DNA from 3 places in the Allorhizobium sp. GW101-3B10 genome. Region 3 is predicted to be linked to each of the others. Evidence: riboswitches for the same ligand, from Rfam matches in the RefSeq annotation. Region 3 holds a riboswitch; each other region holds the start of a gene.
What was found. Region 3 has a riboswitch for cobalamin ahead of AC07Y0_RS24115 (energy-coupling factor ABC transporter permease). Riboswitches for the same ligand answer to the same signal wherever they lie in the genome.
Positions count from the first base shown of each region.

Region 1: linked by a shared signal. The riboswitch ahead of bluB (5,6-dimethylbenzimidazole synthase) and the one ahead of AC07Y0_RS24115 (energy-coupling factor ABC transporter permease) in region 3 are both predicted to bind cobalamin.
Region 2: linked by a shared signal. The riboswitch ahead of cobT (nicotinate-nucleotide--dimethylbenzimidazole phosphoribosyltransferase) and the one ahead of AC07Y0_RS24115 (energy-coupling factor ABC transporter permease) in region 3 are both predicted to bind cobalamin.

Region 1 covers NZ_JBWKZR010000001.1:1,354,457-1,365,056, forward strand. Annotated here, with positions in the region: gene AC07Y0_RS06465 (NAD+ synthase) at 35-1,714, shown strand; gene AC07Y0_RS06470 (TolB family protein) at 1,750-2,583, shown strand; cobalamin riboswitch at 2,625-2,832, shown strand; gene bluB (5,6-dimethylbenzimidazole synthase) at 2,879-3,580, shown strand; gene AC07Y0_RS06480 (DUF2865 domain-containing protein) at 3,759-4,844, opposite strand; gene AC07Y0_RS06485 (acyl-homoserine-lactone synthase) at 5,005-5,646, opposite strand; gene AC07Y0_RS06490 (helix-turn-helix transcriptional regulator) at 5,776-6,525, opposite strand; gene AC07Y0_RS06495 (NADP-dependent malic enzyme) at 6,679-8,991, opposite strand; gene AC07Y0_RS06500 (lipoprotein) at 9,172-9,357, opposite strand; gene AC07Y0_RS06505 (TetR/AcrR family transcriptional regulator) at 9,548-10,153, shown strand; gene AC07Y0_RS06510 (UDP-2,3-diacylglucosamine diphosphatase) at 10,254-10,600, shown strand, end outside.
Region 2 covers NZ_JBWKZR010000002.1:153,073-163,672, forward strand. Annotated here, with positions in the region: gene AC07Y0_RS24970 (cytochrome P450) at 1-1,078, shown strand, start outside; gene cobT (nicotinate-nucleotide--dimethylbenzimidazole phosphoribosyltransferase) at 1,241-2,302, opposite strand; cobalamin riboswitch at 2,386-2,515, opposite strand; gene AC07Y0_RS24980 (hypothetical protein) at 2,590-2,868, shown strand; gene AC07Y0_RS24985 (hypothetical protein) at 3,002-3,178, opposite strand; gene AC07Y0_RS24990 (helix-turn-helix domain-containing protein) at 3,161-3,412, shown strand; gene ric (iron-sulfur cluster repair di-iron protein) at 3,752-4,408, opposite strand; gene AC07Y0_RS25000 (radical SAM protein) at 4,992-5,312, shown strand; gene AC07Y0_RS25005 (radical SAM protein) at 5,327-5,722, shown strand; gene AC07Y0_RS25010 (hypothetical protein) at 6,039-6,212, shown strand; gene AC07Y0_RS25015 (hypothetical protein) at 6,242-6,667, shown strand; gene AC07Y0_RS25020 (NnrS family protein) at 6,678-7,880, opposite strand; gene AC07Y0_RS25025 (NnrS family protein) at 7,883-9,103, opposite strand; gene AC07Y0_RS25030 (ABC transporter ATP-binding protein) at 9,100-9,843, opposite strand; gene AC07Y0_RS25035 (ABC transporter permease) at 9,846-10,600, opposite strand, start outside.
Region 3 covers NZ_JBWKZR010000001.1:4,946,514-4,957,113, reverse strand. Annotated here, with positions in the region: gene AC07Y0_RS24135 (aldehyde dehydrogenase) at 1-935, opposite strand, end outside; gene AC07Y0_RS24130 (helix-turn-helix domain-containing protein) at 1,054-1,932, shown strand; gene AC07Y0_RS24125 (aldehyde dehydrogenase family protein) at 2,060-3,490, shown strand; gene AC07Y0_RS24120 (hypothetical protein) at 3,576-3,791, opposite strand; cobalamin riboswitch at 4,006-4,220, shown strand; gene AC07Y0_RS24115 (energy-coupling factor ABC transporter permease) at 4,273-4,926, shown strand; gene AC07Y0_RS24110 (phosphoribosylaminoimidazolesuccinocarboxamide synthase) at 5,123-6,073, shown strand; gene AC07Y0_RS24105 (TetR family transcriptional regulator) at 6,138-6,752, shown strand; gene AC07Y0_RS24100 (efflux RND transporter periplasmic adaptor subunit) at 6,912-8,126, shown strand; gene AC07Y0_RS24095 (efflux RND transporter permease subunit) at 8,171-10,600, shown strand, end outside.

The sequences.
Region 1 (10,600 bases), 3.6 Mb from region 3:
TGCGGAGGCGAGCGGCACGCGCTAAACGAGGGTCATGAGCGATATTCAGACCCGATCCGACACCCTCCGCATTGCCATTGCGCAGCTCGATCCGACTGTCGGCGACGTCGCCGGCAATCTTGCCAAGGCCCGGGACGCGCGCGCCGAAGCCGCATCCCAGGGCGCCGATCTGCTGCTCCTCACCGAGCTTTTCATTTCCGGCTATCCGCCGGAGGATCTGGTGCTGAAGTCGGCCTTCCTGAAGGCGTGCCGCACGGCGGTGGAGCAGCTTGCCGCCGATACCGCGGATGGCGGGCCGGGCGTGGTGATCGGCTTTCCGCGCGAGGATGAGAAGGGCCGCTACAATTCGGTCGCGGTGCTGGACGGCGGCAAGATGATTGCCACGCGAGACAAGATCGATCTGCCGAACTACGGCGAGTTCGACGAGAAACGCGTGTTCAGCGCCGGCGAGATGCCGGGGCCGGTCAATTTCCGCGGTATCCGCCTCGGCATTCCGATCTGCGAAGACATCTGGGGCGATCTCGGCGTGTGCGAGACGCTGGCCGAATCCGGTGCCGAGATCCTGCTGGTGCCGAACGGATCGCCCTACTTCCGCGAGAAGGTCGACATCCGCCACCAGGTGGCGCTGAAACAGGTGATCGAGAGCGGCCTGCCGCTGATCTACGCCAACCAGCTGGGCGGCCAGGACGAACTGGTGTTCGACGGCGCGAGCTTCGGCTTCAATGCCGACAAGACGCTGGCCTTCCAGATGAGCCAGTTCGAATCCACCCTGTCGGTCACCACCTGGAAACGGGCCGCGGACGGCTGGCGCTGCGGCGAGGGGCCGATGTCGCGCATTCCGGAAAAGGAAGAGGCCGACTATCGCGCCTGCGTGCTGGGCTTCCGCGACTATGTGAACAAGAACGGTTTCAAGAGCGTCGTGCTCGGCCTCTCGGGTGGCATTGATTCGGCCATCTGCGCGGCGATCGCCGTGGATGCGCTGGGCGAGGAGCGGGTGCGCGCCATCATGCTGCCCTATCGCTATACCTCGAAGGAATCGCTCACTGACGCTGCCGCCTGTGCCAAGGCTCTCGGTTGCCACTACGACACGGTACCGATAGGCGAGCCGGTCGACGGCTTCCTCTCCGCGCTTTCCGACATGTTCGAGGGCACCGAGAGCGGCATTACGGAAGAGAACCTGCAGAGCCGTGCCCGCGGCACCATCCTGATGGCGATCTCCAACAAGTTCGGTTCGATGGTGGTGACGACCGGCAACAAGTCGGAAATGTCGGTCGGTTATGCGACGCTCTACGGCGACATGAACGGTGGCTTCAATCCGATCAAGGACCTCTACAAGATGCAGGTCTATGCGCTCGCCGCGTGGCGCAACAAGCATGTGCCACCGGGCGCACTCGGCCCGTCGGGCGAGGTCATCCCGGCCAACATCCTCTCCAAGGCGCCGTCGGCCGAGCTTCGGCCCAACCAGACGGACCAGGATTCGCTGCCGCCCTATCCGGTGCTGGACGACATCCTCGAATGCCTGGTCGAGAAGGAAATGTCCGTCGACGAGATCGTCGCGCGCGGCCATGAGATCGCGACCGTGCACCGCGTCGAGCACCTGCTCTATCTCGCCGAGTACAAGCGCCGCCAGTCGGCGCCGGGGGTGAAGATCACCCGCAAGAATTTCGGCCGCGACCGGCGCTATCCGATCACCAATCGTTTCCGCGACCGCTGACAGAGGCGGTTGCCGGAACTTCCAGGGAGCGAGCGATGCGGAGTTCCGTGGAGATCTTCAATATTCGCAGTGGCGCCCGGCGCGTCGTATGGCAGACGGAGCGACTGGTCGAGGCGCCCAACTGGAGCCCCGACGGCGCATCCCTCATCATCAATGGCGAGGGATTGCTCTATCGCCTGCCGGCAGACGGCAGTGCCGCGCCGGTGCAGATCGATACCGGTTTTGCCACCGCCTGCAACAACGACCATGGGATCTCGCCCGACGGCCGATGGCTCGTCGTGTCGGACAAGGTGGAGCACGGCAAGTCGTGCATCTACATCCTGCCGGCCGGGGGCGGCACGCCGCGCCAGGTGACGCGTAACCTGCCGTCCTACTGGCACGGCTGGTCGCCGGACGGCCGCACGCTCTCCTACTGCGGCATTCGCAACGATGTCTTCGACATCTACACGATCTCCGTCGATGGCGGAGAGGAGACCCGGCTGACCTTCGGCGAAGGGCGCAATGACGGACCGGATTATTCGGCGGACGGCCGATGGATCTATTTCAATTCCAGCCGCTCGGGGCGGATGCAGATCTGGCGCGTGCCGGCCGAGGGTGGCGCCGCGGAGCGGGTCACCGATAGCGCATTCGGCGACTGGTTCCCGCATCCGTCGCCGAAGGGCGACAAGGTCCTGCTCTTGTCCTACGACCCGGACGTCTTCGACCATCCGCGCGATCTCGACGTGCGGCTGCGGCTGATCGATCCGGACGGGAGCAATCCGGAGACATTGTTCGAACTGTTCGGCGGGCAGGGCACGATCAACGTCCCGTGCTGGTCGCCCGATGGCAACGAATTCGCTTATGTCCGGTATTTCCCGGCGGTCGTTTAGGCAGAGACGAGCAAGCCGTCTTGCCTTCGGGCGGCGATGCTGTAGACATTCTCCGGTCAGGTGCCTGCCCTCGTCGGGGCGGGAGAATCGGGAAGCCGGTGGAATTCCGGCACGTGCCCAACGCTGTGAGGTGGATGCCTCGCGCCAACGAACCGGAGGCGGTTCGAGCCACTGGCCCTTCGGGCCGGGAAGGTCGGCGCGATGCAGACGAAGCCCAGTCAGAAGACCGGCCTGGCAAGATAGGCTTAGCCTGCGAGGACAGCAGGCGGTCGGACGCATTGTTGGGGATATGACGATGCACGACGAACCGAACGACCATCTCGTCCGGGCCGGCGCCTTTTCCGTGGAAGAGCGCGAGGCCGTCTACCGGGCGATCCGGACCCGCCGCGACGTGCGGGACCAGTTCCTGCCCGATCCTCTGCCCGAAGACCTGATCGCGCGCCTGCTGGACGCCGCCCACAGCGCGCCCTCGGTCGGCTTCATGCAGCCGTGGAATTTTCTCCTGGTACGGGACGCCGCGCGCCGCGAGGCGGTGTGGCGGGCCTTCGCCAGGGCCAATGAGGAAGCCGCGGCCCTGTTCGACGGCGAGCAGCGCGAGACCTATATGCGGCTGAAACTCGAAGGCATCCGCAAGGCGCCGCTCGGCATCTGCGTCACCTGCGATCCGACCCGCGGCGGACCCGTGGTGCTGGGGCGCACCCACAATCCCCGCATGGACAGCTATTCGACCGTGTGCGCCGTGCAGAACCTCTGGCTTGCCGCGCGGGCCGAGGGGGTAGGCGTAGGTTGGGTGAGCATCTTTCATCAGGACGATGTGCGCGCCGTGCTCGGCATTCCGGCCCATGTGGAAGTGATCGGCTGGTTCTGTGTCGGCTATGTCGACCGGCTCTACGACCAGCCGGAACTGGCGCTGAAGGGCTGGCGGCAGAGGCTGCCGATCGATGAACTCGTCTTCGACGAGGTCTGGGGAAATCTCCGGCCGCCCGAAGCGACCTAGGCTTTTGGTCGTATCTTGTGGCAGTCAACGGGAACCGCAGCGCATCCGCCCGGCGCGGCCGCACGCCGCGTGATCGAACCGATTTTCCAGGGAAACGTCAGAGGGCCGGGCTCTCGCCCGGCCGTTTGCGTTCGGCTGGCGGGGAGGCGGCGGCCGGTCCTTGCGGCCGGCGGCGCTGCTATTGCTGAAGCGGCTGGGGACCCGGCAGCGCCGGATTGCGCAGATCGATGTCGCTGGTTGCGGACGGCAGGAAGGTGGGGCCGACCTGGCGCACGGCGGCAGATTGCGGGTCATAGGCCCGATCCTGCGGCATTGCGGGAGTGGACCGCGCGGGCAGGCCATCGGCTTTCGCGGTCGCCTCGGCCGAGCGGCCGATTTCGATGACTGCCTTGTTGTTGCCGCCGGCATTGCCCTGCGCCGACTGGCCCTGCATCCGGCGATAGTAGCCGGCGAGGTCGCAGCCGCAGGACGGATTGTCGCCGCGCGATCGGTTCAGGTAGGCGAAGGCGGTCGGCAGCATCCGGTAGGGCTGGCCGGTCTCGGCCGACACCATGTCGGCGCTCTCCTCGGTGCGCATCGAATGGTAGAAGAGCTCCGTCTCGGTCTCCGGACACATCTGTTCGCAGATCTGCGCGTCACGCCGGAAATTGAGCGGCGAGGTGTTCGACGAGATCGGGAAAAAGGCGCCGTCGCAGGTTCGCACACACAGCGTTCTGAGGCTGCCGTGCCCGGTGAACGTCTGGAATCGGCCCGCGCGGCTCGCCTCGCTCATCGGCTCCGTGGTTTCGAGCGGCCGGCCGAGCGTTCGGGGCGGCGCCATCGGCATGTCCGTCGGACCCGGCTGGTCCGTGTTGCAGCCATTGGCCTCGAGTGCCTCCAGAAGACGTTGGCGCGTCTGATTGGCGCCGGTGCCTTCCTGGCGCAGCGCGTCGCGCTTGCCGGCGAGCATCTGCTTGTTGCTTTCCATGCGGGTCAAGGCGGTGGAGAGCTCGCCGCACTGGCTGGTGCCGTCAGCCCGGTATTCGACGACCGCTCCGTCGCAGCGCAGACGCCGCATGTCGTAGCGGACCTTGCGGATTTCCAGGTTCTGCCGGGCGATGGCGCTCGCATAGCGGCGCATCTCGCTCGTGTCGGCAATCACTTCCGGCTGGGATGCGAGCCGCAGCCGCAGGCTTTCGCACACGACCGACGCCTGCGCAGCAAGCGGCTGGCAGGCAAACACGACGGCAAGCGTCAGGAGCAATCGATGTCTGCGATGGTGCAAGTCGCGTCCCCGGTCGGCGTCGGTCCTTGTACGGATTACTGGTGAGCCTATAGGCATTTTCACCTTAGTTTGCGAGGGACAAAGCGCCAAACAGGAACACAAATCTGTGTTAACGCAAAGCGCCGCGGGATCGCGGCGCTTTGCCTTTTCGGAAGAAGTGTCAGGCGGCGCGGGGCTGTTCGATCGACAGAGGTTCGACCAGCAAGGGTCCGTCGATTTCGGCGACCGCCTTCATCCGTGCCAGCAGGTCGGGCGTCACCTCCCATGCGACGGCGACGGCGTGGACCGAGCCGATCTTGTGCGGTTCGGCGATGCGTTCGCCCGGGCAACCCATGCGCCGGAACATCCGCTCGAGGAAGACGTCCGTCACGGTGACGATGTGGCTGAGCCCGGAGGCAAGACCGATCTCGCCGACGCCGCACATCAGTTCGGCGGCTGCAATCGTCACCTGGTTCGAGGCGCGGTCCTGCGAGATTTCCGGCTCGATGCAGAAGCGGCTCGATTCCCAGATCTCGGCGCTGCGGATCTCCGGCCGCCCTCCGAGCAGGATCGGGAAGGTGTCGTCGAGCATGTTGGGGCCGAGTGTCGGCAGCAGCCGCAGGGAGCCGCGCAGCAGGCCCTCCGGCGAATAGGACATGACGTAGATGGGGTTGGCATCGTCATAGTGGTCCACTTCCCAGTCGTCCCTGACGGTTACGTCCCATTTCAGAAGATCGTGGAAAACCCGCTTGCGCAGCCGGTGCATGGCGGCGATTTCCTCGGGATATTCGTTGCGATTGGCGCCATTGATGATCCTGATCATTCCAGTCTCCCTTGTTTGTCCAGGCGACTGAAAGATGGCAAATTACATATGAAATGAAACTGTCGGTAGCGACAGGTCGCGAAATTGCAATTGCGGATTATGCTTGTGCGCCCCAAATGGCGGAGGTGGTCAGTGCAGGTCCGGCCCCGGCAGCAGGCCGCGCCAGGCGGCTTCGGCGACCGCCTGGGTGTTGGACACGACATTGAGCTTGCGGCGCGCATTGGACATGAAATAGCGGACCGTGCGCTCTGTGATTCCCAGGATCACCGCGGTCTCCCAGTAGCTTTTTCCTGCCGCGGCCCAGTAGAGGGCCTGGCGCTCGCGTCGCGTCAGCCGGGGTTTGGTCTCGCCGCCGCCGCCCACGCCGGGCTCGCTGCCCTGGAGGAGCGTGGCATGAAACTCGATGGCGAGCGCCTGCAGGTCGCGGTCATGCAACCGGCGGAACCTGTGCCAGTCGCAGGCTTCGGCATCGATATGGACGGCGAGCATGGCCTGGCGGCCCTCGCGCGAGAGGAGCGGATAGGCTACGCCGCAGGGCGTGATGCCGAGGCGCTCGGCCACCCGGTCGAGGCCGTCGCGGGCCGGCGTGCCTGGTGTCAGCACGTTCCAGTCGAGCGGCCGGATCGCCGCCAAAGCCAGGCGGAGCGGCGGCTCGAAGACGCTGGGGCCGAGCGCCCTGACGGCATGGACCCCCGCAGCACCGAAGGTGTGGCACAGGCGATGCGCCTTGACGCCTGCCGGCGTGCACATGGCGTCGATATAGAAGATGTGGGTGATGCCGAAGGTGGTCTGCATCTGCCTCAAGAACGGGAGCGGACGCACGACCTTCTGATCGTGCAGCCAGTCCAGCAGGTCGAAGTAGCCGCCCTGGTTCGTCATTCCTGAAACCCTGCAATAAATATGGGTCAAGAGTGTTCGCCGGAGGCCATGATGTCCAGCGGGTAATTTGGATGACGAGCTTACCCAGCCGAAGGCCCCGTCACCGGCGATGGCGGGGTATACCGGATGTTCCGGGATTGGCGCAGGCCCGCGTCAGTCGGGCTGCGCGGCTTCCACGACGGCAAGGGCGGCCATGTTGACGACGCCGCGTGAGGTGACCGAAGTCGACAGGACGTGGGCGGGCAGGGCGGCACCAAGCAGGATCGGCCCGACATGCAGCGCGTCCATCATGGTGCGAACGATGCCGAGGGAGATATTGGCGGCATCGAGGTTGGGGAAAACCAGGAGATTGGCTTCGCCGGTCAGCGTGCCGTCGGGCATGGCCCGCTTGCGCAGGGCTTCCGACAGGGCCGAACCACCCTGCATCTCGCCGTCGACCTCGAGCTCCGGCGCCTGGGCGCGGATGAGTTGCAGCGCCTCGCGCATCTTGCGGGCACTTTCGGAATCGCGCGAGCCGAAGTTCGAATGCGACACGAGGGCGGCCCTGGGCGTGATGCCGAAACGGCGGATCTCCTGGGCGGCGAGGATCGTCATTTCGGCGATCTCGGCGGCGGAGGGATTATAGGTGACGAAGGTGTCGGTGAAGAAGATGGCGCCGCGCTGGGAGATCAGCAGGCTGAGGCCCGAAAAGGCCCGCACACCCGGCTTCTTGCCGATGATCTGGCCGACATCGCGCAGGTGGCGGTCGAATCGGCCTTCGACGCCGCAGATCAGGGCGTCCGCATCGCCACGGCGCACGGCCAGCGCGCCGATCACCGTATTGTTGGTGCGCACGATCGTGCGGGCGGCCTCCGGATTGATGCCGGCCCGGCCGACCAGGGCGAAATAGTCCTCGACATATTCACGGTAGCGCGGATCGTCCTCGGGGTTCACCAGATCGAAATCGACGCCCGGACGGATGCGAAGACCGAAGCGCTGCAGGCGGCTCTCGATGATCTGCGGACGGCCGATCAGGATCGGCTTGCCGCTGCTTTCCTCGAGCAGGACCTGGGCGGCGCGCAGCACGCGCTCGTCCTCACCCTCGGCGAAGATGACGCGCTTGCTCGATGCCTTCTTCGCTGCCGCGAAGATCGGCTTCATGACGAAGCCGGAGCGGAAGACGAAGCGGTTCAGCTGGTCGAAATAGACATCGTAGTCGGTGATCGGACGGCGTGCCACGCCGCTCTCCTCGGCGGCCTTGGCGACGGCCGGCGCGATGCGCAGGATCAGACGCGGGTCGAACGGCGAGGGAATGAGATAGTTCGGACCGAAGGTCGGGGATTCGCCGGAATAGGCGCGGGCGGCGACCTCGGAGACTTCCTCGCGGGCAAGGGCTGCGATGGCGCGCACCGCGGCCATCTTCATTTCCTCGTTGATCGTCGTCGCGCCGCAGTCGAGCGCGCCGCGGAAGATGTAGGGAAAGCACAGGACGTTGTTGACCTGGTTGGGGAAGTCGGAGCGGCCGGTGCAGATCATCGCGTCGGGGCGCGCCGCGCGGGCAAGATCCGGCATGATTTCCGGCGTCGGGTTGGCGAGCGCCATGATCAGCGGCTTTTCCGCCATCTTCACCAGCAGTTCCGGCTTCAGCACGCCTGCGGCCGACAGGCCGAGGAAGACGTCGGCGCCGTCGATCGATTCGGCGAGCGTGCGATTGGCGCTGTCCTGGGCATAGACGGATTTCCACTGGTCCATCAGCACTTCGCGGCCGAGATAGACCAGGCCCTCGATGTCGTGCACCCAGATGTTTTCGCGCTTTGCGCCGAGGATGACGAGAAGGTTGAGGCAGGCGAGCGCCGCGGCGCCGGCGCCGGAGGCGACGATCTTGACGTCCCCGATCTTCTTGCCGGCCAGTTCCAGGCCGTTGAGGATCGCGGCGGCGACGATGATCGCCGTTCCGTGCTGGTCGTCATGGAAAACCGGGATATTCATCTTGTCGCGCAGCTGCTGCTCGACCTCGAAGCATTCCGGCGCCTTGATGTCCTCGAGGTTGATGCCGCCGAAGGTCGGTTCGAGCGCCGAAACGGTCGAAACCATGGAATCGACGGTCAGCGCGTCGATTTCGATGTCGAAGACGTCGATGCCGGCGAACTTCTTGAACAGGACGGCCTTGCCTTCCATGACCGGCTTCGAGGCGAGCGGCCCGATATTGCCGAGCCCGAGCACGGCCGTGCCGTTGGAGATGACGGCGACCAGGTTGGCGCGGGCGGTATATTCCGCGGCCAGTTCCGGTTCGTCGCGAATGGCAAGACAGGGGGCCGCCACACCGGGCGAATAGGCGAGCGCGAGGTCGCGCTGGTTGCCGAGCGGCTTGGTGGCCTGGATTTCCAGTTTTCCCGGTCGCGGATAGCGATGGTAGAAAAGTGCCTGCTCATCGAGGTCGGCCGTGGCGGTTGTCGGCTGCGACTTGTTCTTGTCCTTGGTATCCATGCTTTCCCGTGTCCGCTTTTCTTTGGATTGCGTTCCTGCATACACCAAATGAACGGGACTGGGAGTACCCCGCCGCCCTCCTCACCGATTTTGTCGGCGAAGGCTTTTCCCGCGCGCACGAAAAAGCCCGGCGGGGGAGCGCCGGGCTTGCCTTCGATCCAGCAAAGACGGGGGCTGGTCTCAGGTGGAAGGCGATACGAGCGAAGGCTGAGTCGTGGGACGGTAGCCGTACTTGGACTTGGCACAATCATTGCCGGACAGGCCGGCATAGGCGCAGGCGGTCTGCTTTTCGTCCGTCGGGCGGGTGGTCTGCGAGCAGCCGGCAAGCGCTGCGGTGATAAGCAGGGCGACGAGTAACTTTTCCACGATCCGTTCTCCTGGTGGATGTCCCGCGCGGCGGCTCTCGTTGGCCTGTCGTTTGGGTAGTTGAACTTGCGTGCCTCATATTGAACACATGTGTTCAGTTGTCAACATCATTGTTTGAGAAATTGCGCAGGGGTCTTGGCTTGTGGCCGTCCGATGCGGTACGACTAGGGCGTTCTGAAGGGAGTCGGCCGTGAAGTCTGGTGTTCAGTGTCGCATCCATGAGGCGGCGATGCGTCTCTTCGCGCGATTGGGCGCGAGCCGGGTCAATGTAAGCGATCTTGCCGAGGAGGCGGGCGTCGCGCGCGGCACGATCTACAATGCCGTCCCCAATCCCGACCGCCTGTTCGAGGAGGTTGCGGGCGATCTCGCCTGCGAGATGCAGGAACGCGTCCGGGTGAGTATCGTCGAGATTGCCGATCCTGCGCGCCGCCTGTCCTGCGGGATCCGGCTGTTCCTGCGCCGGGCGCACGAGGAGCCGCAATGGGGCCGTTTCATCGTGCATTTTGGCTTCAGCAACAAATCGTTGCGGGGATTGCTGACCGCATCCTCGACCGAGGAGATCGTCACGGCGATCGGCACCGGCCGCTATGCCATCCGCCAGGAGCAGGTGACATCGATGGTCGCGATCATCGGCGGTGCGACCCTGTCGGGCATGATGCTGGTGCTGGAAGGCTACAAGAGCTGGCGCGAGGCCGGCAGCGAAGTGGCCGAACTCATCCTCGTCTCGCTGGGCGTCGACCGCGTGGAGGCCGGCGAGATCTCCCGTTGCGAACTGCCTGAACTCGTCCAGCAATAGGGGCCTTGCCGATTGCGGCACCCCGTCAAGCGGGCCTGTCATCATCCTGAAACACGAGTCTGGTTTTGGAGGGGGCGAAGGCTCGTCAAGCGAGAGGCCCATGACCGTGAATACAGATTCGGAAATCCGTCACTTCAGAACCCTGTTCATTTCCGACGTGCATCTCGGCTCGAAGGCGGCCAAGGCGGACTTCCTGCTCGACTTCCTGCGCACCCACGAGGCCGAGACGATCTTTCTCGTCGGCGACATCGTCGACGGCTGGCGGCTGAAGCGCAGCTGGTACTGGCCGCAGGACTGCAACGACGTCGTGCAGAAGCTGCTGCGCAAGGCACGCAAAGGCACCCGCATCGTCTACATTCCCGGCAATCACGACGAATTCCTGCGCGGCTTTCCCGGCACCCATTTCGGCGGCATCGAAGTGGCCGAACGGATGATCCACGAGACTGC
Region 2 (10,600 bases), on a different contig from region 3:
GCGCGAAACCTGTCCGGTCGCCTACAGCGACTATCTTGGTTGGTCCCTTTTCCGCCATGCCGATATTCTGCAGGTGCTCACCGATCACGAAACGTTCAGCAATGTCGTTTCACGGCACCCATCGGTGCCCAACGGCATGGATCCTCCACAACATACAGTCTATCGACGGATGATCGATCCCTATTTCACCCGGGAACGGGTCGAAACCTTCGAGCCTGAATGTCGACGGGTCGCCGGCGATCTTCTCGAGGCGCTCGGGACTGCCCCCTCCTTCGAAGCGATGACCTGTCTCGCCGAGCCGTATGCCGTCGGAATCCAGTGCGGTTTTCTCGGCTGGCCCGCGTCGCTGCATGAGCCATTGCTTCAATGGGTGCGCAAGAATCGCCAAGCCACGCTTGCGCGCGATACCGATGCCATGGCAGCCATCGCCCTCGAATTCGACGGGCATATCCGCTCCCAGCTCAAATGGCGAGAAGAGGCCGGCGACGCCGCGCCGGACGACATCACCACCAGCCTCGTCCGCCAGACGGTAGACGGCAAGCGGCTCGATCACGGCGAAATCGTCAGCATCCTGCGCAACTGGACGGTGGGGGAACTGGGTACGATTGCGGCCTGCGTCGGCATCATCGTGCATTTTCTTGCCGAGACCCCCGAGATCCAGACCGGGCTGCGCCTCGACCGATCGGGCCTTTCACCGGCAATCGAGGAAATCCTGCGCTTGCACGGGCCGTTGGTTTCGAATCGGCGAACGGCACTGCGGCCCGTGATGATCGGTGGGAGTCGGATCGAAGCCGGCGAACGGATAACGGTGATCTGGACTTCGGCCAATCGCGACGCCCGGGCCTTCGAGGCTGCTGACCGGTATTGCCCCATGCGCGACCAGGGGCCAAACCTGCTTTACGGCGCGGGCATCCACATTTGTCCGGGTGCTGCCCTGGCGAGAATGCAGTTGAGAGTGATGATCGATGAACTGCTGAGCAGGATCAGGCCGTTTTCGCTCCTGACGGGCACGGAGCCATTGCGTGCGGTCTATCCCGCAAGCGGCTTCGCCTCGGTCTCCCTGCAGATCGACCGATAAGGGTATGTGGGGAAGAGCAGATAGGAATCGTCGGAGGGGGAGCCATGACGCCGAGCGCACCTCGGGTTCTCGGAAGTGCTGGCCCCGAACCTCGGCACCGCTGATCCGAAACGGGGACGCGAGACGGCTACCCGATTGCTCTCGCGTCCCGCAGGGGTTCTGTTACCGCTCGATGCCGTTATGCACGCCGGCTTCGGTGAATGTAGCCATGCCGAGGTGGCATCTCAGCGCCGCTCTTGCCAAGAGAGTGGCCAAGACTGCCCCGGTTCCTTCGCCCAATCGCAAATCAAGATCGAGAAGCGGCCGCAATCCGAGATGGGCGAGAAGCCGCCGATGCCCGGGCTCCATCGAGCTGTGACCGACCATGCAGTGCGCCAGGCTTCCTGGTCCGCTGCAGTGAAGCGCGAGGGCGGCTGCCGAGCAGATGAAACCATCGAGCATGACGGGTATGGCAAGCAGGCGCGCCGCGACAATCGATCCGGCCATCGCGGCGATTTCGCGTCCGCCCAGGAAGCGCAAGGCGTCGAGCCCATCGCTTATGGCGTTTCCATGCAGTCTAACGGCCTTAGAGACGACTTCGACCTTGCGCTCTACCGTTCCGATCGAGATCCCGGATCCTCGCCCGCACCAGTTCGCCGGGTCGCCGCCCAGAAGGGCGAAGCATATGGCCGAGGCAGCAGTCGTGTTGCCGATGCCCATCTCGCCGGGGCAAAGCACGCTGGCGCCCGGTCGAACCGCATGCATCCCGGACTGGAATGCATCGAGGAACTCGCCCTCGGTCATGGCAGGGGCATTTAGGAAGTTGTTGACGGGGCGAGCCAGATCGAGCGGCACGACGGTCACCTTGGCGCCCAGCTCGGCACTCAACTGATTGATAGCCGCTCCGCCGCGCTCGAAGTTCTGCACCATCTGCTCGGTGACTATCGGAGGATAGGCCGACACACCGGTTTCCGCCACGCCGTGATTGCCCGCGAATACGCACACTTGCGGATCATCCATGACCGGGGGATAGCGTCCTTGCCAGCAGGCCAGCCACGCGACGACCTCTTCGAGCCTGCCGAGACTTCCCGGTGGCTTGGTCAATATCTCCTCTCGCGCCGCGGCCGCGCCAGCTGCGTGTTCGTTTCCGGGCGGCAGGTCCTGCAGTATTCGGCGCAGGGCTGAGAGGTCTTTTATGGGTGCAAGGGATTGTTGCCTTGTCGAAAGGCTGCTTAGGTCAGACATACGGGTCCTCCACGTGACACCGAAGCTCGCATGAGCAATCGCCCCGCCCTTTGCCATCGGGCGGTTTCAGGATGTGGCAACGCGTCTTCTGACTTCCAGCTTGACCGGGTGCAGGCACCTTCCCATCCGGCAAGCGGACAGTGGCGGCCAATGCCTCCTCACACACGTATCTGGTTACAGCGGCGGGACCGTCCCGGAATTTCACCGGGTTCCGTTAGTTGCAACAGGTTCCGTAAGGCATGCACTCCCGACCGACAATCTGAAAGGCGACTTCAATCAGGCGGCAGATGACCTTTTCCGGCGAAAACTCGGGAGTGCTTGCGCTGGCTCAAAGAAGCGGGCGTCGTGTCCACTTCCTATGTTTGAAGATCGGCGCCACTCGCCCGACTGGTGTTTCCAGCTTCCTGGGAACAAATGCGGCTTTGCTGTCACTGAAGGTCTTCGACGATGAACTCGATGGTATCCCCAGAACGCCGTGTGGTATCCCGGCCAATCGAGGACAATCGGCGGAAAACCGCGACAGCATTGGAAATCTTCCCAATCGGCACGATCCTCACGGCTTCTGATCGCGCCGATGGACCAGTCTATCATATCCACGAGGGATGCATTGTGCATAGCCGGCTTACGGCCAACGGCATTGCGCAGGTCGTTGACGTCTATGGTCCCGGCCGTATCTTCGTCCATCCCAGTAGGCCTAGCTTAGCCGAAGTGCGCATAGAATGCCGGTACGAGGTGCTCAACCTTCGCAAGCACGCCCGCATGATTCACGAATCTCTCGTCGAAAACCTTGATCGTTCCCACCGGCATGTCGCGCTCTTGTGCGGCAAGACGGCCGTTCAAAGAATCGCCACGGTCCTTATGGATCTCGCCCTGCAATTCGGTGTTGACCCAGTTTCATGCGGGACGCTGAGTCTCCCGCTCACGCGGACCGAGATCGGCGATTGGCTCGGCTTGAGAGGTGAGACAGTCTCTCGCGTCTTCAGTCAGTTAGTCCAGCAGAGGGCTATTTCCCTTGATACGAATCGCCGCCTTTGCGTCAAAAACTGGCAAGCGCTTTCCCTCATTGCCGATGGTGTCGACCGGTGCACTGGGAGGGCGATGGCGATCTAGGTCATGTGACGGACACAATTGGTCGGCGCAATTCGACAGATCAGCCTGACGCGGAGGCTTGCCCGTGGTTACCCTTGGTGCGGCCTTCGTGTCGCGCGTCACCTATGGTAGAAAAGCGGTCCATAACATAGCCGACAATGTCATTGTCGCAGCACGCTGCCATGCATTCGTAGGCGTCACACATCCAGTTACAGTCCGGGTCGTTCGCTCGGCAATCGGGGATACGTCCAGTAGATGGACGCAGACTGTCCATCCCGGTTCGTAACAGCCCCCCCGACGGAGGGCTTGTATTCGCCGTTGCTCGTCACGGTTTTTCTCCTTTGAACGACGTGGTCGGCGTCAGCCGGCGAAGCGAGGGAAAAGCACGTTGTTCTCCAGATGCATATGCTCAACGAGGTCTTCCGAAAACTTCTTCGCGCTGGTGTAGAGGGCACGCCACGAGTTGCAAGCACCATCCGGCAAAGTGAAGCCACCGGTGACATGTTCGAGTGCGGCCAGATGCCGTGCCTCCACGTCGTGCTCATGGCGCATCTGCGCGATCGGGTGGGCCAGTACGACCTCGTCGTTCTGCTCCATCAACGGGAATAGAATGGCCTCCTCCCGGCTCATGTGGCCTTCGAGATCGGCCTGGATGCACTCCAGGAGATTGGCGAGGCCGACAGGGGCTTGAGGATGGGCGCTATGCACACGCTCGACTTTCTGTGCGAGTGGAATCAGCCATGCCAGTTCACTGCGGTGTGTTTCGTGGTAGCGGCTGCGCAGGTGGTCGATCAGTTCCGCCGTTCTCTCCGGAGCCTCCCGGTGGCTGGCAAGCATTAGCGTCTGCAACTCCGTCAGTAGCACGTCTGGCGAAAGGCCGGCTTTTTCCGCGGCCTTGTCGATCCGTTCAGAGCCGCCGCAGCAGAAGCTAATCCCGTGGCGACGGAACAGGTCGGCTGCTCCTGGCACGGTCGTTGCGACCTTTCCGACTGGCTGGCTGAAATCGATATCCGTCATGGCCGTTCCTTCATTCATGGACCTATCGAGCCTTCAGGCTCGATCATATCGGTGAGCTTGCAGGCGTTTCCCCGTCTGGTCGTTGCGCTGTCGCAAACACGTCGCAACGACCAGACGGCACCAGCAGTGTGTGGATCGACGACGGTCAGTGCGCGAGCGCGACATTCGTTGCCCGGGAAATCCCTTCGACGACTATCTCCCTTTGGTGGAAGCCGTGAAAGGCGGGGCAGCCGGTTTAGCTAGTTCACCTGTTACGGGGAACCGTTGATGATCATTCTACTGGACGGCCGCGCAGGGATGGCGAAATCCATTTATTAGAATGACTATAAGGAGATGGGAGTTGATAAATGATTCATGTTTGATCTTGAGCAGTAGTCAACTTATTGAGCCGATAAACACAACAGGCACTTATGCACTTATCCTCCTGGCAGCCAAGCTGGGCCTATCGGTTCATGGCAATAGACTTCGCACCGTATTTTGCCCACATCTCCGATGACACGCTGTCGAGGGCATTCACAGCGAGAAGGGCGGCAATGCCGTTTCGTGGCAGGAAGCGGGTGGAAGCAGATAAGGTGTCGTCACGTTGGCAGGAGATGTTCGCAAATCCTGTTGCAGGCAATCTCGAAGCGGCAGGCTCGCCTATGTCCACATACCCTTCTGTGCCAATCACTGTCTGTTCTGCGGCTTCTTTCGCAATGCTTATACATCACGTGCAGCGGGCGAATATGTGGAGCTCCTGATCCGCGACATCGAGCGCGAAGCGGAGTATGCCGCGGCGAAGAGCGAGGAGATCACGGCGATCTATCTCGGTGGAGGCACCCCGAGTGCGCTGACTGCGGCCGAATTGTCAGGACTGTTGCTGACCCTGCGTCGCCATCTGCTGTTGCTGCCGACTGCGAGATAACGGTCGAGGGCCGGATAAGTCATCTCGACGACGAGAAGGTTGTTGCGTGCCTGGAGGCGGGGGCGAACCGCTTCTCCATTGGCGTACAAAGCTTCGACACCGAGGTTCGCCGCCGTCAGGGGCGGTGCGCGAGCCGGGAGGAAGCGATCACCTTCCTTGAGCGGCTGAAGCGGTATAACGGCGCGGCGATTGTGATCGACCTAATGTATGGCCTGCCCGGCCAGCCGCTCGATGTCTGGCAACGTGACCTCGCTACCGCAGCAGCCATCGCGCCGGACGGAATCGATCTCTATGGTCTCAACCTCATTCCCGGCACGCCGCTCTTCACCGCGATCCAGGGTGGCAGCTTGCAACCGCGCCCAGCCTTGCCGACCTCGGACGATATTACCGCATCGGCAGCGATTTCCTGAACGAGCGATCATGGCGGCAGGTCAGCAACAATCACTGGGCACGAACGCCGTTGGAGCGCAATCGCTACAACCGGATGATCAAGGAGGGGGCGGATTGCCTGGCTTAAGGCGCGGGTGCTGGTGGAACGCTGGGCAATCTGAGTTTCGGACTTACGGGGGAGTTATCGGAGTTTTCGGAAGCGGTCCTGGCGGGTCAAAAGCCTATCGGCATGCTTGCCTCGACGGATAGCCTGCGCCCCCTGAGTGATTTGGTCATTGGGGACCTGAGATAGGCAGGCACGACCTGCCGGCCCTTGATCAAACGGCAGGGCAGGCGTTGAGCCTGAAGCTGCGCCCATTACTGGAGCGGTGGTCCTCCGCCGGGCTGCTGACCCTATCGGGACCGGTGATCGATCTCACCGTCGCCGGACGCTTCTGCTACGCCAATCTTATCACCGCACTTCACAACTTCATCGAAGCAAGGGTGCTGCCAGAAAGCGCAGCGGCCTGACGCTCGTCCCAACAAGGAGAGGATTCGACATGAACCTGACACAACACACAACGGATGCGACGGAAACCATAAGGAATGCGATCCTGGCAAAGCCTGACGGGATTCTGGAGCATCTGGCCGAGGAACATGGCGTTTCGCTCAGGGCGGTCATTGATTGCCTGCCTGACGATAGCGCCACGGCGGCAACCTGCGCTCGTTTCGTCGACGTCCTGAGTGATGTCGCCGACTGGGGCGACATCACCTTCATCTGCCATTCGAAGGATGCCGTCGTCGAATTCTGCGGTCTGTTTCCAACGGGGCGAATGGGCCTATGGCCGCTCGCACCCGTCGTCCGAGCACGCGACGCCGACCTCATCAGATGGCTTGACGGGTTCAACCGATCAAGACCACACTTGGCACTCAACGGCCGAACGGCCTTCGCCGAAGTGAACAACCTCATGAGAACTCAGACCTAGGCGGCTGGGCTTACGCAATCTTCCTGCACACAACAAGCGGGCCGTAGAAGACCACGAAGCCGAGGAAGGCAAGGATCCACAGGAGCCCTGCGAGCGGCAGAAGGATCATGGTGAATTCCGGGGCGAGGGCTGCGCCGATGCGAAGCGCGGCGGCGAGCGCGATCGGGACATAGATGCCGAAGGTGGTCGTGGCGGGCGAGCGCAGCGCCTGACCCGAATGGCCGCGTGTTGCCCGGGTCATCACGGCAAGCGTCATGGCACCGATCGCCCCCGAGGTCCAGGCATGGATGCCGGCGGTGCGCAGGCCCGCATCGTCCAGCAGAAGGGCAGCGCCGCTCAGCAGGAAGCCCAGCGGAACGAAGAAGAAGGCGACGTGCAGGATCGTCACCAGCGGCTCGGCCAGCGTGCGTTCCGGCCTCCAGCGGAGCTGCCGGACGAATTGGGCGATCCCCGCGCCAAGCAAGGCCAGGCCGGCGAGAGGAGCAAGGACAGGGACGGCTGAGGAAACGGGCCAGGCGGCAAGCGCCAGCCCGGACAGCACCATGACGGCGAGGTCGAAGCGTTCGAAGCCCGGCGGGATCGGGCCCGGATTGTTCTGGCGCAGCCAGTTTCCGGTAAAGCTCGGGATGATCCGGCCACCGATGAGCGCGATCAGGAAAATGATCGTGGCGATCGCCATCCGGTCGGCCATATCGATGCGCCCGTAGCGATCGAATTCGTGGAAGAAGGCCAACTGCGCGGCAAAAAGTACGCCGATGACGGCGACGACCTTGTAGTTGCGGCTGTTGCGGGCGGCGGCGAGTTCTCTCAGGATCAGACCTGCCAGCACCGGAAGGAAGGCGCCGGCCACGGTCAAGGCGGTATAACGACCGATCGTCTCCGAGCTGGCGATCGCCAGGCGCCCCGCAAGCCACAGCCCGAACAGCAGCCCGAGCGGCCAGCCGGAAAATGCCTTTCGGCCGGTCCAGTTGGGCACGGCGGTGAGCAGGAAGCCGGCAATGACGGCAGGCACGAAACCGAACAGCAGCTCGTGCTGGTGCCAGGCGACCGGCGACAGCGCCGTGGGCACGTGGATGAAACCGAGGAACCACGGCACCCAGAGCGCGATCATCAGCGCGGCATGCAGGGCCGCGGCGATGAAGAAGGGGCGGAAACCACCCGAGAAGAAATGGGCGATCACTGAGGGTAAACGATTGGCGGCACGATGGGACATTCTCAGCAGCTTTCGGAAGCAAGGGTTGCGCTCGACCAGAGCAGGGGGAGATAGGTCTTCAGCCAGAGCGCCAGGGACAGACCCCAGAAAACCGCGGAAAGGCCATGCGGGCCGCCCGGGAGCGGGAGCCCGGGCAGGAATTCCGGTGCGATACGCAGGAGCACAGCCCCCAGCATCAGGAGCATGGCGATGCGGGTCGACGGAGCGAAGACGAGCGGCTGGCCCGTGTGGAGAAGGCCGGCGATCGACAGCACGGCGAGCACGCCGATGCCAAGGCCACTCATCAGCATGAGATGTAGGGCGCCGACGAAGGGCAGGGGCAGCCCGGTCAGGGACAGCCCGCCGAGCACGAGCCCGGCGCCGGCAAGGGCGCTTGACAGCCAGAGCCCCGCGAGTTCGGCCCTGAATGCCTCCCGCCCGACAAATCCTTCGGCGACCCGATCGAGGAAGGCCGCGCCGGCGGCGATCATCAGATAGCCGCGCAAGGCATCGGATTGACCCGTTGCCTCGGCGACCAGCAGGAGGCCGACGAGAGCAGGCGCCAGGTTGATGCGACCTGGATGGGGGCGGTAGGGCGAGGTCGCCTCGCTCGGATCGAGTACCAGATTGGTCACCGGCACGGTGATGCGCGCGATGGCGAGGCCGAGAAGGCCGAGAAAGGCGATGGCCCCGAACCGGATCGCCCTCTCACCGACGTCGAAATCGCCCTGCAGCATGGCGAGCCGCAGACCGCCGGCGGAAAGCGCCAGCGCCGCCAGCAGGGCGGCAAAGCCGAGCAGGCCGGTCGTCCGGAGGCGCCAGGACAGGAACAGCACATAGGCCAGCAAGAAGAGCAGCCAGGCCTGGTCGGCCAGAGCCGCCACGAGGATCAGCGGCTCGAAGCCGACGAGGCCGGCAAAGCGCGCCAGCCCCCAAAGCCCCGCCAGGACCGGCAGCGGACGGCCGCTCAGCCGTGGCGTGTCGGTCCACTCGGGCAGGGCGGAGGTGAGGAAGCCGATGAGTGCGGCACCGAAGGAACCGATTATCATCTCCTGCGCATGCCATTGCCCCGGCGCCGTGGCGCTCACAAGCGGCAGGCCGAAGCTCCAGAGGAAGACCCAAAGCAGCGGCCAGAGCGCGGCATGCAGGGCGGCCAGGGGGAAGAACAGCCGAAGCCCCTCGCCGGTCATGGCGTCGAAGAGACGGTTTCGGGCAACGGGGGGAGCGATACGGACCGCGATCATGCCACGCTCCGCTCGTCGCAGTCGTTGACATGGGCAAACAGCGGGTCGTTCCCAAGCATGGCTTGCACGGTCTCGAAGATCATGGCGTCGTTGCGTACCCCCGGTACAAGGGGCACCGTACGGCTGCCGAGAATGCCGTGTCCGTGGCGGTCAAGGACGAGGATGCGGTGGGCGATGCGCACCGCCTCGGCAAGGTCGTGTGTGATGAACAGGCCACAGCGTCCGGAGGCGGCCACCGTATCGATGACGATGTCCTGCATGCGGCGTTTCAGGGCCACATCGAGGGCGGTGAAGGGTTCGTCGAAGAACAGGAAATCCGGCTCCGCCGCGAGTGCGCGGGCGATCGCTGTGCGCTGGCGCATGCCACCGGAGAGCTGCGCCGGATATTTCGACAGATCGGCCGGTTCGAGAGCGACACGGGCGGCAACGGCTTCGACCCTTTTGCGCCGCTCGGCACACGAGAGCCGGTGCCGGCTGAGCCCAAGGGCGATATTGTCGGCAGCCGTGGCCCAGGGCATCAGCCGCGGCTCCTGGAAGATGACCGCGTGCTCGCGATAGGCGCGTGTAACCCGGCCGAGGCGGGGGTCGACGAGGCCCGCGGCGATATGGGCGAGCGTGCTCTTGCCCGAGCCGGAGGGTCCGACCAGGGCCACCAGTTCTCCGGCCGCGATCTCGAGATCGATGCCGTCCAGCACCGTGCGCCCGAGAAAGGCGTGACCGACGCGGTCGAGCTTGAGCATCGTCATCTCTTGACACCCCAGGGCCTTGCCGCCTCGCGCCAGGTTTCGAATTCCGCGCGCAGGGGCTGGAGCAGTCCGTATTCCACGCCGATCAGTGCGGCGACCGACAGCAGGATCCACGCGAGCGCCGCGGCGACGTCGAGATTGGCGCGGGCAACGGCCAGCGCCTCGCCGACGCCACCGGCATTGGCCAGCAGCTCCGCCATGACGGCCGCCTTGAAGGCGGTGCCGAGCGCCATTACCAGGACGGGAAACAGCGCGTGGAGCATCTGCCGCAGAGCGACGCGGAAAAGGCGGGTAAAAGGCCCCGCGCCGGCGGCGCGGGCCATCTCGTCGAGGCCGCGGTCGCGGGTGGCAACGCCCTCGGCCGCGCCGATGAAGGCGATCGGCAGACAGGCAATTGCGGCTGTCGCGACGACCGTGCCGGCGCCATTGCCGAACCAGATCATCAGGAGGACGATCCAGGCGATCGGCGGCACGCCGAGGAGCAGCGTGACCTGCGGCCGCGCGAGCCGCATCAGCGCCGGATGATAGCCGGCCAGGACGCCGACCAGCGTTCCGATCCCGGCGGCAGCGGAAAAGCCGAGCAGTGCGCGCCCGGCGGTTGCGCCGACCAGCGCCCAGTTCGCCTCGTCCTTGAGCAATCCGGCCAGGCTGGCGAGGGTCTCCGCCGGCGATGGCAGAATGAAGCTGCCATAGGCTTCATGACCGAGCTGCCAGGCGGCGGCAAAGACCGACAGTCCCGCAAGGCCTGCCC
Region 3 (10,600 bases):
AGTTTGCTGGCCCGCGCGGCAAACCGCTTAGCGAATTCGTCGGCGATCGGGTCGATCAGGACGATCCGCTCGGTCGACATGCAGATCTGGCCCTGATTGAAGAAGGCGCCGAAGGCGGCCGCCTCGACCGCGTGATCGAGATCGGCATCGGCCAGCACCAGCAGCGGCGCCTTACCTCCCAGTTCCAGGAGGCAGGGCTTCAAATGCCGCGCCGCAATCTGCGCGACAATCCGGCCGACCCGGGTCGAACCGGTGAAGTTGACGCGACGAATGGCCGGATGGGCGACCAGCGCCTCGACTATGTCTTCGGCATCGGGCGGGGCGTTGCTGACGACGTTGACGACACCGGGCGGCGTTCCCGCCTCGATCATCAGTTCACCGATCAGCCGATGGGTCTGCGGGCAGAGTTCCGACGCCTTGAGCACCACGGTATTGCCGCAGGCAAGCGGCATGGCGATCGCCCGGATGCCGAGAATGATCGGCGCATTCCAGGGTGCCATGCCGAGACAGACGCCGGCCGGCTGGCGGAAACCCATGGAGAGCATCGCCCCCTGGTCGGAGGGCAGCAGCGAACCGCAGACCTGGGTCGTCATGCCGGCAGCGTCGCGCAGGATCTCCGCGCCAAGTTCGATGTTGAAGCGGCACCACGTCTCGGTCGCGCCCGTCTCCGCCGTCATGGCTGCGGCAAATTCCCCGGAGCGCTCGACAAGACGGTCGGCTGCCGTCAGCAGGATCGCGCGCCTCTCCGTTGGTCCGACCGCGGACCACGCCGGAAAGGCCGCGGCCGCGGCGTTGGCCGCCCAGCGCGCATCGTCCGCCGTCGCGGCAGCGGCAATGGTGGCCGTCGTACCGCTGATCGGGTCAAGACGCGTGAAGCTTGCCTTGCCTTCGGCATCCTCGTCGCGATTGTCGATAATGAGCTTGGATTGAAACATGCCTCCGTACGCCTCCTCCCAAAAGCGATGCCAGACTAGCTGTCGGGTCCCGACTTGAGAATGCAAGTATCTGGGTTTATCTTGCTGTTTTCTGGGAATCGCGGAAAGGCGCGCGGCGATGAAGCATGCGGCTGGAGAGATCAACCTGCACCGCCTGGAGCCGGCGCTTGCGCGCCGGATGTTGCGGGTGCCTTCCGGTCGCGCCATTGCCGGGCACCTGCTCTTCATCGAAAGCGGCGGCGCGCGCATCGCGCATGGTGAGGAGAGTGACATCTGGCAGGGTCCGTGTCTCGCATTCCTGCAAGGCGGCAGCGACGGCTCGCTCGTCCTCGAGGCCGGATCAAGCGCGAGCCTGATCGGCCTTGAACCCGCGCATCTGGATGCGCGCATCTCCACCGGCGGCGACATGCTGCGCGAATTGCTCGCCGGAGAGAGCCGGGCGATCCCCGTCGAACGCCGCGATATGCAGCGCCTTTCGCGGCTGCTTGGCGACATCGTTCGTGAACTCGAAGAACAGGGGAGCCATGCGCGCGCGGCAATCGACGCATACTTGACCCTGATCCTGATCGAGACGTACCGGCTGGCCGGGGGAGGCCGGGACGCTCCTGTCGAAGAGGCAGGATCGGCCAATCTCCTGCAACGCTTCCGCCAACTGGTCGAGCGGGATTTCCGGCAAAACCGATCGATCCACGCCTATGCCGTGGATCTCGGCATAACCACCGACCGCCTGCATGACATCTGCCGCCGATCCACGGGTCGCACGCCCCTGCAGCTCGTCCATGAACGGCTGACACGCGAGGCGACGCTGCATCTGGAACGCTCGGCCCGCACCGTTCAGCAGATCGCCGCAACCCTGGGCTTTCGCGATCCGACCTATTTCAGCCACTTCTTCAAGCGGCAGACAGGGCTGCCGCCGGCCACCTACAGGGAACGGACACGCGCCGCAGGGGAAGAACAGCGCCGAGGGCCCTCGGCGACCTATGCCGACTGGCCCTGACGGACGTATCCAGATATATCAGCCTTGCCAAACTGCCGTCGTGCTGACAATTTGCACGCCGACTCCTGTCATCCGCACGCGGACCGGCGGCCTTGCGTCGCGCCCATTTCACCGGAAGGAACACCCCATGACATTCGACAATCTCATCGCCGGCGAATGGGTTGGCGGCAACGCCACCGAAAACCGCAATCCCTCCGACACCAATGACGCGGTCGGCCTTTATGCGCAGGGCACCCCCGACGACATGCGCGCCGCGATTTCGGCGGCAAAGGCCGCCTTTCCGACCTGGTCGCGCTCTGGCATCCTCGAGCGTCACGCGATCCTGAGAAAGACGAGCGATGAAATTCTTAGCCGCAAGGAAGAACTCGGCACACTGCTCGCCCGCGAGGAAGGCAAGACCCTGCCCGAGGCGATCGGCGAAACGATCCGCGCCGCCCAGATCTTCGACTTCTTCGCCGGCGAATGCCTGCGGCTCGCCGGCGAGAGCCTGCCGTCGGTCCGTCCGGGCATCGGCGTCGAGATCACGCGCGAGCCGATCGGCCCGATCGGCCTCATCACCCCGTGGAACTTCCCGATCGCCATCCCGGCCTGGAAGATCGCCCCGGCCCTTTGCTACGGCAACACGGTCGTCTTGAAGCCGGCAGAACTGGTTCCCGGCTGTGCATGGGCGCTCGCCGACATCCTGCATCGCGCCGGTCTGCCGAAGGGCGTCTTCAATCTCGTCATGGGCAAAGGCTCGGTCATCGGCCAGGTCATGCTCGACAGTCCGGACCTCGCCGGCATCAGCTTCACCGGTTCGGTCGGAACCGGCAAGCGCGTGGCGCTTGCCTCGATCGAACACGGCCGCAAGTACCAGCTGGAAATGGGCGGCAAGAACCCCTTCGTCATCCTCGACGACGCGGACCTGTCGATTGCCGTAGAGGCCTCGCTCAATTCCTGCTTCTTCTCCACCGGCCAGCGCTGCACCGCTTCCTCGCGCCTGATCGTCACCGAGGGCATCCACGACCGCTTCGTCGCAGCGCTGATCGATCGCCTGAAGACCGTCAACGTCGACAATGCGCTGAAGGCGGGCACCCATATCGGCCCGGTCGTCGACGAGCGCCAGTTGATGCAGGACATCGACTATATTGACATCGGTCGTTCGGAAGGGGCCAAGTTGGCCTTCGGCGGCGAACGCCTCAACCGCGAGACGCCCGGCTTCTATCTGCAGCCTGCGCTATTCACCGAGGCCAGCAACCAGATGCGCATTTCGCGTGAGGAAATCTTTGGCCCGGTCGCCTCGCTCATTCGCGTCAAGGACTATGAGGAAGCCCTCAGTGTCGCCAACGACACGCCGTTCGGTCTGTCGTCGGGCATTGCCACGACGAGCCTGAAGCACGCGACGCATTTCCGTCGCAACGCGGAGGCCGGCATGGTCATGGTCAATCTTCCGACCGCCGGTGTCGACTTCCACGTGCCTTTCGGTGGGCGCAAGGGATCGTCCTTCGGTCCGCGGGAACAGGGACGCTATGCGGCCGAGTTCTTCACCACCGTCAAGACGCAGTACACCTTGGCCTGACCTCGGAACCGGTTCCGCCGCCGCCTGCGGCGGAGGCCCCGACCGTCCGAATGTGAAACGGGCCGGCCTGCCGGCCCGTGGCGTTTCATCCTTTGGTGATCAGGATGAGGACGACGAACATCAGCGGCACGGCCGTCAAGGCCGGAATGATGATCGCGGGGTAGCCGAACGCAAGGATGGCGAGCAGCCAGACGAGCAGCAGATTGAGGATGAAGAGGACCTTCGCCGTGGTCGAGCCACTGACGGCCTCCTTCAGCATCCAGCCGAACACCGGCACATGATAGATCATTCGCGCAATCATCGCTTCATCCCTTCCGGGCCCAGGCCCATTCTTGATATTTGTCACACCTATCGACCGTCGGCGGTCGCCACAATGCGGCAAAATGACGTTTGCCAAGTGGCGGGCACGGCTCGAGGAGCCCTGGCCTTGCATCTTCACCGAAGAAACGTGTCCTCCCCGCCGTTCCATCCGGCAAAACGAATGGCGCTTCTGGACAGGCGGCGCGGCGTGATCCTATTAGTGTGATTGTGATGGTTCCGCCGAACCGAGCGGAGAGGCGGACGAAGAGGGAATACGGTGAGGACTACCCATCAGGGGCCGAAACCGTGGCTGCCCCCGCAACTGTAAGCGGCGAGCGACGTCCACAATGCCATTGGCCGGAAACGGCTGATAAGGCGGACCGAGCCAAGACCCGCAAGCCAGGAGACCTGCCATCACATGCGCCGCGAAGCGGCATCCACTTGAAGAACCGCGCGGTGGGCGCGGACGAAAGGAATGAAAAATGCACATTGAAGTGGGAATCATCGATCCGGCGCGTATCGCCCTGGCGAACGCAGCCGCTCTCGCCCTCGTCGCCGCACAACTCCCGGCAATCGTCAAGAACCCGCTGGTCGTGCCGAAGGCAATCCTGGCCGCCGTCGGCTTTTCCGCCATGATGCAGATCTGGCACCTGCCCGTCGGCCCTTCCGAACTACATCTGATCGGCGCCACGACCATCTACATGCTGTTCGGCTTTGCGCCCGCCATGCTCGGCTTTGCCCTTGGCCTCGTGCTACAGGCTTTCCTGTTCGAGCCGGGCGACATCCCGCATCTCGGCGTCAACGCACTGTCCCTGATGATTCCGATGGTCGCCGCTCACTATAGCTTCGGCCGCCGCCTGTTCGACGCGAATCTTCGTGACCGCTTCAGCCTCGGCAAGGTCCTGCGCATCGACGCCGTCTACTATGCCGGCGTTTCCGCCATGGTCGGTTTCTGGCTGATGATCTCGAACGACAGCTTTGCCGTCGCCGACTGGGCAACCTGGGTCGCCGCCTACTTGCCGGTCTTCGTCGCAGAAGCCGTGATTACGTTCTCCGCGGTATCGCTAATCAAGGGTCTTCGCGCGAACGGTCTCGTCTCGCGCATGACCGAAGTGAACCGCCTGACCTTCGCCTGATGGCGCAGGAGCCGGTTCGACAAGAATGACGACATGAAGCGCGTGGCCCGGGTCACGCGCTTTTTTCTTTGAAAAATGGGCCGGCTTGCGCTACCGGCCTTACAGAAGCCGCCCGCGCTCGAATTCCGGCCGGCTGGAAACCACGGTCCGGCTGGCACTTCCGCCGTTTCGACCCGCTGATCAAAGGGTAACGCCGTTGCGCATTCTCTCCGAAGCACACTTTCCCGAACTGCCGAACTACTATCGCGGCAAGGTGCGCGAGAACTACGACCTGCCCGACGGCAGCCGCATCATCATCTCGACCGACCGCCTAAGCGCGTTCGACCGGATCCTCACCTGCATTCCCTACAAGGGACAGGTGCTGACCCAGACCGCACGCTACTGGTTCGAGCAAACCGCGGACATCTGCCCCAATCACGTGATCGCCTATCCCGATCCGAACGTGGTGGTGGGCAAGCGGCTCGACATCCTGCCGGTGGAGATCGTCGTGCGCGGCTATCTCGCCGGCACCACCGGCACTTCGGTCCTGACGCTCTACAAGAAGGGCGAGCGCGCCATGTATGGCATCACCGTGCCGGACGGCCTGCGCGACAACCAGATCCTGCCGCAGCCGATCATCACGCCCACGAGCAAGGCCTTCGATGGCGGCCATGACGAGCCGCTGAGCGCCGAGCAGATCGTATCGGAAGGCCTGCTGACGCAGAAGCAGTGGGACACGGTCTCCGCCTATGCCCTGGCGCTGTTCGCCCGCGGCCAGGAGATCGCAGCGCGGCGCGGCCTGATCCTGGTCGACACCAAATACGAGTTCGGCACCGATGCCGACGGCAACATCCTGCTCGCCGACGAAATCCACACCCCGGACAGCAGCCGCTACTGGATCGCCGACAGCTATCAACAGAGCTTTGAGAAGGGCGAGCGTCCGGCGAGCTTCGACAAAGATTTCGTCCGGTCCTGGGTCGCTGAGCGCTGCGACCCCTACAAGGACGAGATCCCGGAAATCCCCGTCGAACTGGTCGAGGAAACCTCCAAGGTCTATATAAAGGCCTACGAGACCATCACCGGGCTTCAGTTTGTGCCGGATGACCGTTGCGAGACTCCACGCGACCGCGTCCGCATGAACCTTGCCCCATACTTCCCCGGGAGCTGATACTGTGTCCATCGCGCGTGAGACGGCAAGACCAGCCGGTGCCGAGGCCGTGTGCGGCGGCAGCGTGGCTTTACCGGCACGCCGTACCCGCCGGCCGGCCGAGGAAACGCGCGAGGACATCCTCAACACCGCTGAACATCTGTTCCGTACCCGCGGTTACGGAAGCGTGGCGATCGCCGACATTGCAGCGGCGCTTGGCATGTCGCCGGCGAATGTGTTCAAGCACTTCCACACGAAGACCAGCCTGGTCGATGCCATCTCCTCGCGCCATATCGAAAACATGATCGCCCGCCTGGGCTGTCTCGATACGGCTAGAAGGGCGCCCGGGCGTCTGCTGGATTTCGTCAAGCAGCTGATGGAAAGCCACCTCGGCGACCTCGAGCGTAACCCTCACCTTTTTGAAATGGTCCTGCTGACCGCCAAGGACGACCTCCAGTGTGGCCATCGCTATCGGGATATGCTCGTGGACGAGCTGTCGTCCATTGTCGAAGATGGCATTGCCGAGGGCGTGTACACGGTCACGGAAAGCCGCAAGGCTGCAAATTCGGCCTTTTTGGCCCTCGCCTGCGTTCTTCACCCTGTCATGATTGCGAACGAAAAGGCTGACATATTGGCAACACGCTGCGAAGATGTTGTCTCGCTGATCAATGCCGCACTGCAAAGCCCCCTTGCAAAGTGACGATAGTATCAATACGTCACTTGGAAATTGATACCAAGCATTTTGTTCCATTGCCCCAGTGCGTGTTCGGTCGACCGATTAACAAATGTCAATTTCGATGACGGACCGTCATGCTTTAGCGCTTCACTGCCCTGCCCCAATGATGACCCGGAAAAGACGATGAAAAGACACCTCAAGCTGACCACGGCCCTTTTGGCACTCTCCGCCGCTCTCGCAGGCTGTAACGATGCAGCGACCGAGAGCAAGGCGCCCACCGGAGCTGGTGCCGAACGCCCTCCGTCACCGGTCAGTGTCGTCATCATGAAGAAGGGGGAACAGCCGCTCACCACCCTGCTTCCGGGTCGCGCCGCAGCCTTCCAGGTCGCCGAGATCCGCCCGCGCGTCAGCGGCATCATCAAGGAAATCGCCTTCAAGGAAGGCGGCGAGGTGAAGGCAGGCGACCTGCTTTACAAGATTGAGGACGATACCTACCGCGCCCAGGTGGCGCAGGCGGAAGCCAGCCTCTCCAAGGCCGAAGCGGGCGTTCCGAGCGCCGAGGCAAATCTTGCGCGCTACGAACGTCTGGTCGGCAGCGGTGCCACCCAGATCGAATTCGAAAACGCCAAGGTCACGCTGCTCCAGGCCAAGGCCGACGTGGCGGAAGCCAAGGCGTCGCTGAACTCCGCGCAGATCAACCTCGACCTCACCAGCATCGAAGCGCCGTTCGACGGCGTCACCAGCGCCTCGAATTTCTCAATCGGCAACGTCGTGACAGCCAATCAGACCGATGCGCTGACGACACTGCGTCGCCTCGATCCGATCTATATCGAACTGACGGAATCGAGCGCCAACCTGCTGCGTCTCAAGCAATCGATCGCCGCCGGCCGGTTGAACGAAGGCAAGAGCGACGGCACCGCCGACATCCACCTGACTCTGGAGGACGGCATTGAATATCCACATGTGGGCAAGCTCGACATGTCGGATATGGCGGTCAGCGAGACGACCGGCACCTATTCGATCCGGGCCGTTTTCGACAACCCCGACGACATGATTCTGCCCGGCATGTATGTCCGCGCCAGCGTGACTGTCGGCAAGGAGAACGGCTATCTGATTCCCCAGCGCGCCGCCACGCGCGACGCCCGGGGTGAACTGACCGCCAAGTTCGTCAACGCCCAGAACACCGTGGAAACCCGCACCTTCTCCGAAAGTGTCGTTTCCGGCAACAATTGGCTGGTCACCGAAGGCATCAACGACGGCGACAAGCTGATCGTCGACGGCTTTCAGTGGATCGGCGACGGCGCCCCGGTAGCCCCGGTGGAAGCAACTGTCGATGCAAAGGGCCTGGTCGTCGAGGCGCCCAAGGCGCCGGAAGCAACCCCGGCCGCAAAGCCGTGATTTTGCGGCTCAGCAAGCAGCATACAGGCGCTAAGGGGTAACCAATGGCCAAGTTTTTCATTCGCCGTCCAATCTTTGCCTGGGTGATCGCAATCGTGATCATGCTGGGTGGAGCTCTGGCGATCTCATCGCTCTCCATTTCTCAATATCCGGAGATCGCGCCGACCACCGTGCGCATTTCCGCAACCTACAACGGTGCCAGCGCCGAGACGGTCGAGAAGTCGGTCACATCGATCATCGAAGACGGCATGACCGGCCTCGACGACCTGACCTATATGACCTCCTCCTCGAGCACAGGTCAGGCGTCGGTAACGTTGACATTCGGCAACAGCATCGAGCCGGACATTGCCCAGGTGCAGGTGCAGAACAAGCTGCAGTTGGTTCAGTCTCAGCTTCCCGACGTCGTGCAGTCGGCCGGTATCTCGGTAACCCGCTCCACCTCGAGCATCCTGCTCGTGGGTGCTCTGGTATCGACGGATTCGAACCGCAGCCCCGTGGAACTCGGCGACATCTTCTCCTCGAAGATCGAAGATCAGATCAAGCGCCTGGAAGGCGTCGGCAGCATCGAGGTCTTCGGCACGGGCTACGCCATGCGCGTGTGGCTCGACCCCTTCAAGCTCAACAAGTTCCAACTGACCCCGACCGACGTCACCTCGGCCATCAAGGCTCAGAACACGCAGGTTTCGGTCGGCTCGATCGGCGGGCAGCCGGTCGCGGAGGGGCAGCAGATCGACGTCACCGTTACCGCCCAGAGCCAGCTCACCAGCGTTTCGGATTTCGAATCCATCATCCTGAAGGTCGAGACTGACGGCGCGACCGTTCGACTGAGCGACGTCGCCCGCATCGAGATCGGCCAGGAAAGCTATTCCACGAATACCCGCTCCAATCGCAAGCCCGCGACCGGCTTCGCAGTGAACCTCGCAACCGGCGCAAACGCGCTGGATACGGCGGAGCGCGTCAAGACTGCGCTTTCGGCGATTGCTCCGGCACTGCCCGAAAACGTCATCATCACCTATCCGTATGACACCACCCCCTTCGTCCAGCTCTCGATCGAGAAGGTGGTCCACACGCTGATCGAAGCCATCGTGCTTGTCTTCTTCGTGCTGTTGATTTTCCTGCAGAACCTGCGCGCCACCTTCATTCCGATGATCGCGGTTCCCGTCGTGCTGCTCGGAACCTTCGGCATCCTGGCGGTGACCGGCTACTCGATCAACACGCTCACCATGTTCGCCATGGTTCTCGCCATCGGCCTGCTCGTCGACGACGCCATCGTCGTGGTGGAGAACGTTGAGCGCATCATGTCGGAGGAAGGCCTCTCGCCACTTGAGGCGACCGAGAAGTCGATGGGCGAAATCACCGGCGCCATCGTCGGCATCGCTCTGGTTCTCACGGCTGTGTTCATCCCCATGGCCTTCTTCGGAGGCTCGACCGGGATCATCTATCGCCAGTTCTCGGTCACTATCGTCTCGGCCATGCTGCTCTCAGCCATCGTCGCCATCGTGCTCACTCCGGCGCTCTGCGCCACGATGCTGAAGCCGATCGACCACACCAAGGAGCGTCGCGGACCGGGCGCTTGGTTCAACCGCAACTTCGACCGGACGACGGGCGGTTATGTCTCCAGCATCGGCTATCTTCTGAAGCGTCCGTTGCGCGTCATGATGATGTTCGTGGTCGTGATTGTCGGTTGCGCCTGGATCTTCTGGCGCCTGCCAAGCTCCTTCCTGCCCCAGGAAGACCAGGGCGTGCTGATGACGATCGTCCAGCTGCCAAACGGCGCGACCACGGCGCGCACCGAGGAAGTCCTCAAGAAGATCGAGGACTACTACCTTGAGAAGGAAAAGGACGCGATTCAGGACGTCTTCTCCGTGTCCGGTTTCAGCTTCGTCGGGCAGGGCCAGAATTATGCGCTGGTCTTCGCCAAGCTCAAGGACTTCGACGAACGCACGGCGCCGGAAATGGCCGCCTCTGCGATTGTCCAGCGTGCGATGGGCTACTTCTTTACCCTGCGCGATGCCATGGTCTTCCCGCTTCAGCCGCCGGCAATTCCGGGTCTGGGCAACTCCAGCGGCTTTTCCATGTACCTTGTCGACAGCGGCAACACCGGCACCGATGCGCTGACCGCGGCCTCGAAGCAACTGATCGGACAGGGCAGCGCGAATGCCAAGGTCAGTTCGCTCAGGTCCAACAGTCCGGATGCCGAAAGCCAGCTCAAGATCCTGCTCGATCAAGAGAAGATGGGCGCCATGGGGCTCGACCTCGCAACGGTCAACTCCATGCTGTCGACCATCTTCGCCGGCCTCGACGTGAACGACTTCACGCTCAACAACGAGCTGAAGCCGGTCTACGTCCAAGGCGACGCTCCGTACCGGATGCAGCCGGACGACCTCGGTCACTGGTATGCGCGCAATACGGCGGGCGAAATGGTGCCCTTCTCGGCGTTCAGCCAGGTGTCGTGGGTCGGTGGACCACCCACT